DNA from 3 places in the Bacillus sp. LR_5 genome. Region 3 is predicted to be linked to each of the others. Evidence: riboswitches for the same ligand, from Rfam matches in the RefSeq annotation. Region 3 holds a riboswitch; each other region holds the start of a gene.
What was found. Region 3 has a riboswitch for lysine ahead of RAC86_RS18460 (aspartate kinase). Riboswitches for the same ligand answer to the same signal wherever they lie in the genome.
Positions count from the first base shown of each region.

Region 1 (2,274 bases), on a different contig from region 3:
CTTGCCCATAAAAATGCAAAAATCGCATTGAAAGAAAAATTCTCTTTAATCGAACGGGACGAGGAGCGTTCAATCGGGGCAGTGCAGAAACTAGGTGAGGCATTAAATATTTATACGCCGCACAGAATTGAAGCGTTTGATAACTCAAATATACAGGGGACAAACCCGGTTTCCGCGATGATTGTGTTTATCGATGGCAAACCATACAAAAAGGAATACCGCAAATATAAAATCAAAACTGTTACAGGGCCGGATGATTACGGTTCTATGAGAGAGGTTGTCAGAAGACGCTATACGAGAGTGCTTCGTGAGAATCTGCCGCTGCCCGATCTGATTATCATTGACGGAGGAAAAGGGCAGATCAACGCAGCAAGGGATGTCATTGAAAATGAACTCGGCTTGGATATCCCGATCGCCGGTCTAGCGAAAGATGAAAAACACAGAACCTCAAATTTACTGATCGGTGAGCCGCTGGAGGTAGTGTATCTGGAACGAAACAGCCAGGAATTTTACCTCCTGCAGCGCATTCAAGACGAGGTGCACCGTTTTGCAATCAGTTTTCACAGGCAAATCCGCGGAAAAAGCGCGTTTCAATCCGTTTTGGACGACATCCCGGGTATCGGAGAGAAAAGAAAGAAAATGCTGTTAAAGCATTTCGGTTCCGTTAAAAAAATGAAGGAAGCAAGCCTTGAGGACATCAAAAAAGCCGGTGTTCCCACAGCGGCGGCTCAGCTCCTTTACGACAAATTGCAAAAATAATGTTGTCCTTTTAAATAAGATCTGATAAAATGTGAACTAATTTCATAGTTAGATCGTGTTATATGGTGAAGATAGAGGTGCGAACTTCAAGAGTATGCCTTTGGAGAAAGATGGATTCTGTGAAAAAGGCTGAAAGGGGAGCGTCGCCGAAGCAAGTAAAACCCCATCGGTATTATTTGCTGGCCGTGCATTGAATAAATGTAAGGCTGTCAAGAAATCATTTTCTTGGAGGGCTATCTCGTTGTTCATAATCATTTATGATGATTAATTGATAAGCAATGAGAGTATTCCTCTCATTGCTTTTTTTATTGTGGACAAAGCGCTCTTTCTCCTCACCCGCACGAACCAAAATGTAAAGGGTGGTAATACATGGGTCTTATTGTACAAAAATTCGGAGGCACTTCCGTCGGCTCAGTCGAAAAAATTCAAAATGCGGCAAACCGCGCAATTGCAGAAAAACAGAAAGGCCATCAAGTCGTTGTCGTCGTTTCAGCAATGGGAAAATCCACTGACGAATTGGTCAGCCTTGCAAAAGCTATTTCTGACCAGCCGAGCAAACGCGAAATGGATATGCTGCTGGCGACAGGCGAGCAGGTCACGATTTCACTCCTTTCAATGGCATTGCAGGAAAAAGGCTATGACGCTGTGTCTTATACTGGCTGGCAGGCGGGAATCCGTACGGAGGCCATTCACGGAAACGCCAGAATTACAGATATCGACACTTCGGTTTTAGCAGACCAGCTTGAAAAAGGAAAAATTGTCATTGTTGCAGGCTTCCAAGGCATGACAGAGGATTGTGAAATTACGACATTGGGCCGGGGCGGTTCAGATACAACAGCAGTTGCTTTGGCTGCCGCTTTAAAAGCTGATAAATGTGACATATACACAGACGTGCCAGGTGTGTTTACAACCGATCCGCGCTATGTGAAATCAGCGAGAAAACTTGCGGGCATCTCATACGATGAAATGCTTGAGCTTGCCAATTTAGGCGCCGGCGTTCTTCATCCGAGAGCAGTTGAGTTCGCGAAAAATTACCAAGTGCCGTTAGAAGTGCGTTCAAGTACAGAAACCGAAGCGGGAACATTAATTGAGGAGGAATCATCCATGGAACAGAATTTAATTGTCAGAGGCATTGCATTTGAAGATCAAATCACAAGAGTAACCATTTACGGGCTGACTAGCGGCCTGACAACTTTGTCTACTATTTTTACGACACTTGCCAAAAGAAACATAAACGTGGATATCATTATCCAAACGCAGGCCGAGGACAAGACTGGAATTTCCTTCTCTGTCAAAACAGAAGATGCAGACCAAACCGTTGCGGTGCTTGAAGAGTATAAAGACGCGCTGGAATTTGAGAAAATCGAGACAGAAAGCAAATTGGCTAAAGTATCCATTGTTGGATCCGGCATGGTCTCAAATCCCGGTGTAGCGGCTGAAATGTTTGCTGTACTGGCGCAAAAAAACATTTTAATCAAAATGGTCAGCACATCTGAAATCAAAGTGTCAACAGTC
Region 1 is NZ_JAVAXX010000341.1:3,424-5,697, forward strand. It holds gene uvrC (excinuclease ABC subunit UvrC) at 1-759, shown strand, start outside; lysine riboswitch at 824-1,003, shown strand; gene RAC86_RS33980 (aspartate kinase) at 1,129-2,274, shown strand, end outside.
Region 1: it holds a riboswitch for lysine, as region 3 does, so the genes downstream of both, RAC86_RS33980 (aspartate kinase) here and RAC86_RS18460 (aspartate kinase) in region 3, are expected to answer to the same signal.

Region 2 (2,274 bases), on a different contig from region 3:
ACGATGGCCAAAAACGGAGCTGACCACTTTCGATAAAATAGGAAATTTTCTCCCGATTTTGCTTTGTGTGTGGCAGATATCGGGTATTAATGCTCCAACCGCGCCTGACGCAGCCATAAGCACTGGATCAAATCCATAATAATAAGCCGCTGCCGTACAAGAAGCGATGCCTCCCATGATGTGTGTTTTTCCTGTCATTTGCCGCTTCTCCTTTTATCTTTTGCAAAAAATCTCTGAATTACAAATATATCAAGAGAATGTATGTTTGATCAACAGGACTTTGGACGATAAAAAATATCCCGCATAATTTTTCAGGAAAGAGGCATCTTAAACATGTACCTATTTTTTAAAAGAGGTGATACGAATGGGTTTCTTTAATAAAGATAAAGGAAAACGTTCCGAAAAAGAAAAAAACGTAATCCAAGGAGCTCTTGAAGATGCTGGTTCAGCTCTAAAAGATGATCCGCTTCAAGAAGCTGTGCAAAAAAAGAAAAATAATCGATAATCACATGCGGATAGGGCTTGGCTCTATCCGTATTTTCCATCTGTTCCCTTTGACAGATCATCCTTTCTTTGATAACCTTCTGGGAGTAACTGAATAATTAAATCCTCACTCTTTCTCAGTGAGGTAGAGGTTGCGCGGATGATAAGTCACACATGCCAGGCTGACAGGAGCTGTTAAACATGTGTAAAAGGCATCAGCGCCGAAGTGTGGAGAAAGCCGATCCTTCTCTATGCTGGGACTGTATCTGAATAAGTGCAGGACTGCCGCGTGCTTTTTCGCGGAGGGCTATCCGGAGATCAAGGGTGTGTGTTTCTTTAAGCATGGACTTTTGTTCAGGCTTTTTTTGCGTTTATATGATCTCGGGGTCTGGTCCGTACAAAGAATCATGGAGGTACTGGAATGGAACAGACAAAAAAATGGGGTTTTTGGTTATTAACGGCGTTTGTCGTTGGAAATATGGTTGGATCAGGAATTTTCTCCTTGCCGAGCTCGCTTGCTTCAATTGCGAGTCCGTTTGGAGCTACGTCCGCCTGGCTTTTGACAGGTGCCGGCGTGCTGATGATTGCACTTGTGTTCGGACACTTGTCCATTCGCAAGCCTGAACTGACAGCGGGACCGCAAAGTTATGCAAGAGCGCTGTTTTCTGACCCGAAAAAAGGCAACGCTGCCGGTTTCACAATGGTGTGGGGCTACTGGGTGGCGAGCTGGATCAGTAACGTGGCGATCATCACAAGTCTCGCCGGTTACTTGACTTCGTTCTTCCCGATCTTGGTTGATAAACGTGAGATGTTTTCGATCGGCGGGCAAGAGGTGACACTCGGCCAATTACTGACGTTTGCCGTATGTACGATCTTGTTATGGGGAACGCACGCGATTCTTGTTGCCAGCATTAACGGCGCAAGTAAATTAAACTTTGTCACAACGCTTTCTAAAGTATTAGGTTTTGTCTTCTTTATCGTTGCCGGTTTATTTGTGTTTCAAACGACATTATTCGGTCATTTTTATTTCCCGGTTCAAGGAGAAAACGGCACAAGCATTGGAATTGGCGGCCAGGTTCATAACGCCGCGATTTCTACACTGTGGGCGTTTGTCGGAATTGAATCCGCGGTGATCCTGTCCGGCCGTGCGCGCTCTCAGCGTGATGTGAAACGTGCGACAATTACCGGCTTGCTGATTGCCTTGAGCATATATATTATTGTGACTTTAATTACGATGGGTGTTCTGCCGCATGATAAGCTTGTCGGCTCTGAAAAACCATTTGTTGATGTACTCTATGCGATTGTTGGAAACGCGGGAAGCGTGATTATGGCGCTTTTGGCTATCCTTTGTTTATTCGGAACGATGCTCGGCTGGATTTTGCTTGGCTCTGAGGTGCCATACCAAGCCGCTAAAGCAGGAGATTTCCCGGCATTTTTTGCAAAAACGAATAAAAAGGGAAGTCCGGTCATTGCACTTATTATTACAAACGTCATGTCACAGGTCTTCATTTTCTCGGTTATTTCCCGGACAATAAGTGACGCATTTACATTTTTAACGACAGCGGCTACACTTGCATATTTAATTCCGTATCTGGTATCTGCAATCTACAGCTTGAAGGTAGTCATCAAAGGTGAAACGTATGACCAGCTGAAAGGCTCCCGTGTAAGAGACGGATTGATCGCGATACTGGCGTGTGCATACTCCGTGTTTGTTATCGTAACAGGCACAGCAGATTTAACGACATTTATCCTCGGCATCGGTTTATTCTTTGTCGGCTTGATCGTTTATCC
Region 2 is NZ_JAVAXX010000066.1:4,448-6,721, reverse strand. It holds gene RAC86_RS15425 (metal-dependent hydrolase) at 1-198, opposite strand, end outside; gene sspJ (small acid-soluble spore protein SspJ) at 365-505, shown strand; lysine riboswitch at 622-801, shown strand; gene RAC86_RS15415 (amino acid permease) at 905-2,274, shown strand, end outside.
Region 2: it holds a riboswitch for lysine, as region 3 does, so the genes downstream of both, RAC86_RS15415 (amino acid permease) here and RAC86_RS18460 (aspartate kinase) in region 3, are expected to answer to the same signal.

Region 3 (2,274 bases):
CATCAGAAAGAACCATGCTTTCAGCTGGAGGCTGGTTTTATTGCTGAACAAATTCAATTGATGAATGACCAGATTGCCGAATCATATGAACAAGTGAAAAAGAGAGCCGATAAGGTGGTTCTGACTGTGAAATGGGATATGAAAGACCCAGTGTAATCAAAAAGGCGGTGACTATATAGTCCCGCCTTTTTGATTGTCATTACACAGCTGAAGGGTGTTTTGAAAGCTCAAATGCATCGTGCAGCGCTTCAACTGCTTTCACCATGTCATTTTCACTTACGACTGTTGATACTTTGATTTCAGATGTGCTGACCATTTTGATTAAAATGTTTTTTTCCGCCAGTACAGCAAACATTTCAGCTGCTACACCAGGATTTGAGGCCATGCCGGATCCAACAATGGATACTTTAGCCAATTTGCTTTCTGTCTCGATTTTCTCGAATTCAAGCGCGTCTTTATACTCTTCAAGCACCGCAACGGTTTGGTCTGCGTCTTCTGTTTTAACTGAGAAGGAAATTCCGGTCTGATGGTCTCCGGCCTGCGTTTGGATAATGATATCGACGTTAATGTTTCTTTTGGCAAGTGTTGTAAAGATAGTAGACAGGGTTGTCAGGCCGCTAGTCAGACCGTAAATGGTTACTCTTGTGATTTGATCTTCGAACGCAATGCCTCTGACAATTAAATTTTGCTCCATGGATGATTCCTCCTCAATTAATGTTCCCGCTTCTGTTTCTGTACTTGAACGCACTTCTAACGGCACTTGGTAATTTTTCGCGAATTCAACGGCTCTCGGATGAAGAACGCCGGCGCCCAAATTGGCAAGCTCAAGCATTTCATCGTATGAGATGCCGGCAAGTTTTCTCGCTGATTTCACATAGCGCGGATCGGTTGTAAACACTCCGGGCACGTCCGTGTATATGTCACATTTATCCGCTTTTAATGCGGCAGCCAAAGCGACTGCTGTTGTGTCTGAACCGCCCCGGCCCAATGTCGTGATTTCGCAATCCTCTGCCATGCCTTGGAATCCTGCCACAATGACAATCTTTCCTTGCTCAAGCTGGTCTGCTAAAACCGAAGTGTCGATATCTGTAATTCTGGCGTTTCCGTGAACGGCTTCCGTGCGGATTCCCGCCTGCCAGCCAGTATAGGACACAGCGTCATAGCCTTTTTCCTGCAGCGCCATTGAAAGCAGGGAAATGGTGACCTGCTCGCCCGTCGCCAGCAGCATATCCATTTCGCGTTTGCTCGGCTGGTCAGAAATTGCTTTTGCAAGGCCGACCAATTCGTCAGTGGATTTTCCCATAGCTGAAACGACAACAACGACTTGATGGCCCTTCTGCTTTTCTGAAATCGCGCGGTTTGCCGCATTTTGAATTTTTTCGACTGAGCCGACGGAAGTACCTCCGAATTTTTGTACAATAAGACCCATGTATTACCACCCTTTACATTTTGGTTCGTGCGGGTGAGGAGAAAGAGCGCTTTGTCCACAATAAAAAAAGCAATGAGAGGAATGCTCTCATTGCTTATCAATTAATCATCATAAATGATTATGAACAACGAGATAGCCCTCCAAGAAAATGATTTCTTGACAGCCCTACATTTATTCAATGCACGGCCAGCAAATAATACCGATGGGGTTTTATTTGCTTCGGCGACGCTCCCCTTTCAGCCTTTTTCACAGAATCCATCTTTCTCCAAAGGCTTACTCTTGAAGTTCGCACCTCTATCTTCACCATATAACACGATCTAACTATGAAATTAGTTCACATTTTATCAGATCTTTTTTAAAAGGACAACATTATTTTTGCAATTTGTCGTAAAGCAGCTGAGCAGCCGCTGCGGGAACACCCGCTTTTTGGATGTCCTCAAGGCTTGCTTCCTTCATTTTTTTAACCGAACCGAAATGCTTTAACAGCATTTTCTTTCTTTTCTCTCCGATACCCGGGATGTCGTCCAATACGGATTGAAACGCGCTTTTTCCGCGGATTTGCCTGTGAAAACTGATCGCAAAACGGTGCACCTCGTCCTGAATGCGCTGCAGGAGATAAAATTCCTGACTGTTTCGTTCCAGATACACCGTCTCCAGCGGATCTCCGATTAATAAATTTGAAGTTCTGTGTTTTTCGTCTTTGGCTAAACCGGCGATCGGGATATCCAAGCCGAGTTCATTTTCAATGACATCCCTTGCAGCGTTGATCTGCCCTTTTCCTCCGTCAATGATGATCAGATCAGGCAGCGGCAGATTTTCGCGAAGCACTCTCGTATAGCGCCTCC
Region 3 is NZ_JAVAXX010000092.1:4,283-6,556, forward strand. It holds gene RAC86_RS18455 (YslB family protein) at 1-156, shown strand, start outside; gene RAC86_RS18460 (aspartate kinase) at 200-1,429, opposite strand; lysine riboswitch at 1,555-1,734, opposite strand; gene uvrC (excinuclease ABC subunit UvrC) at 1,799-2,274, opposite strand, start outside.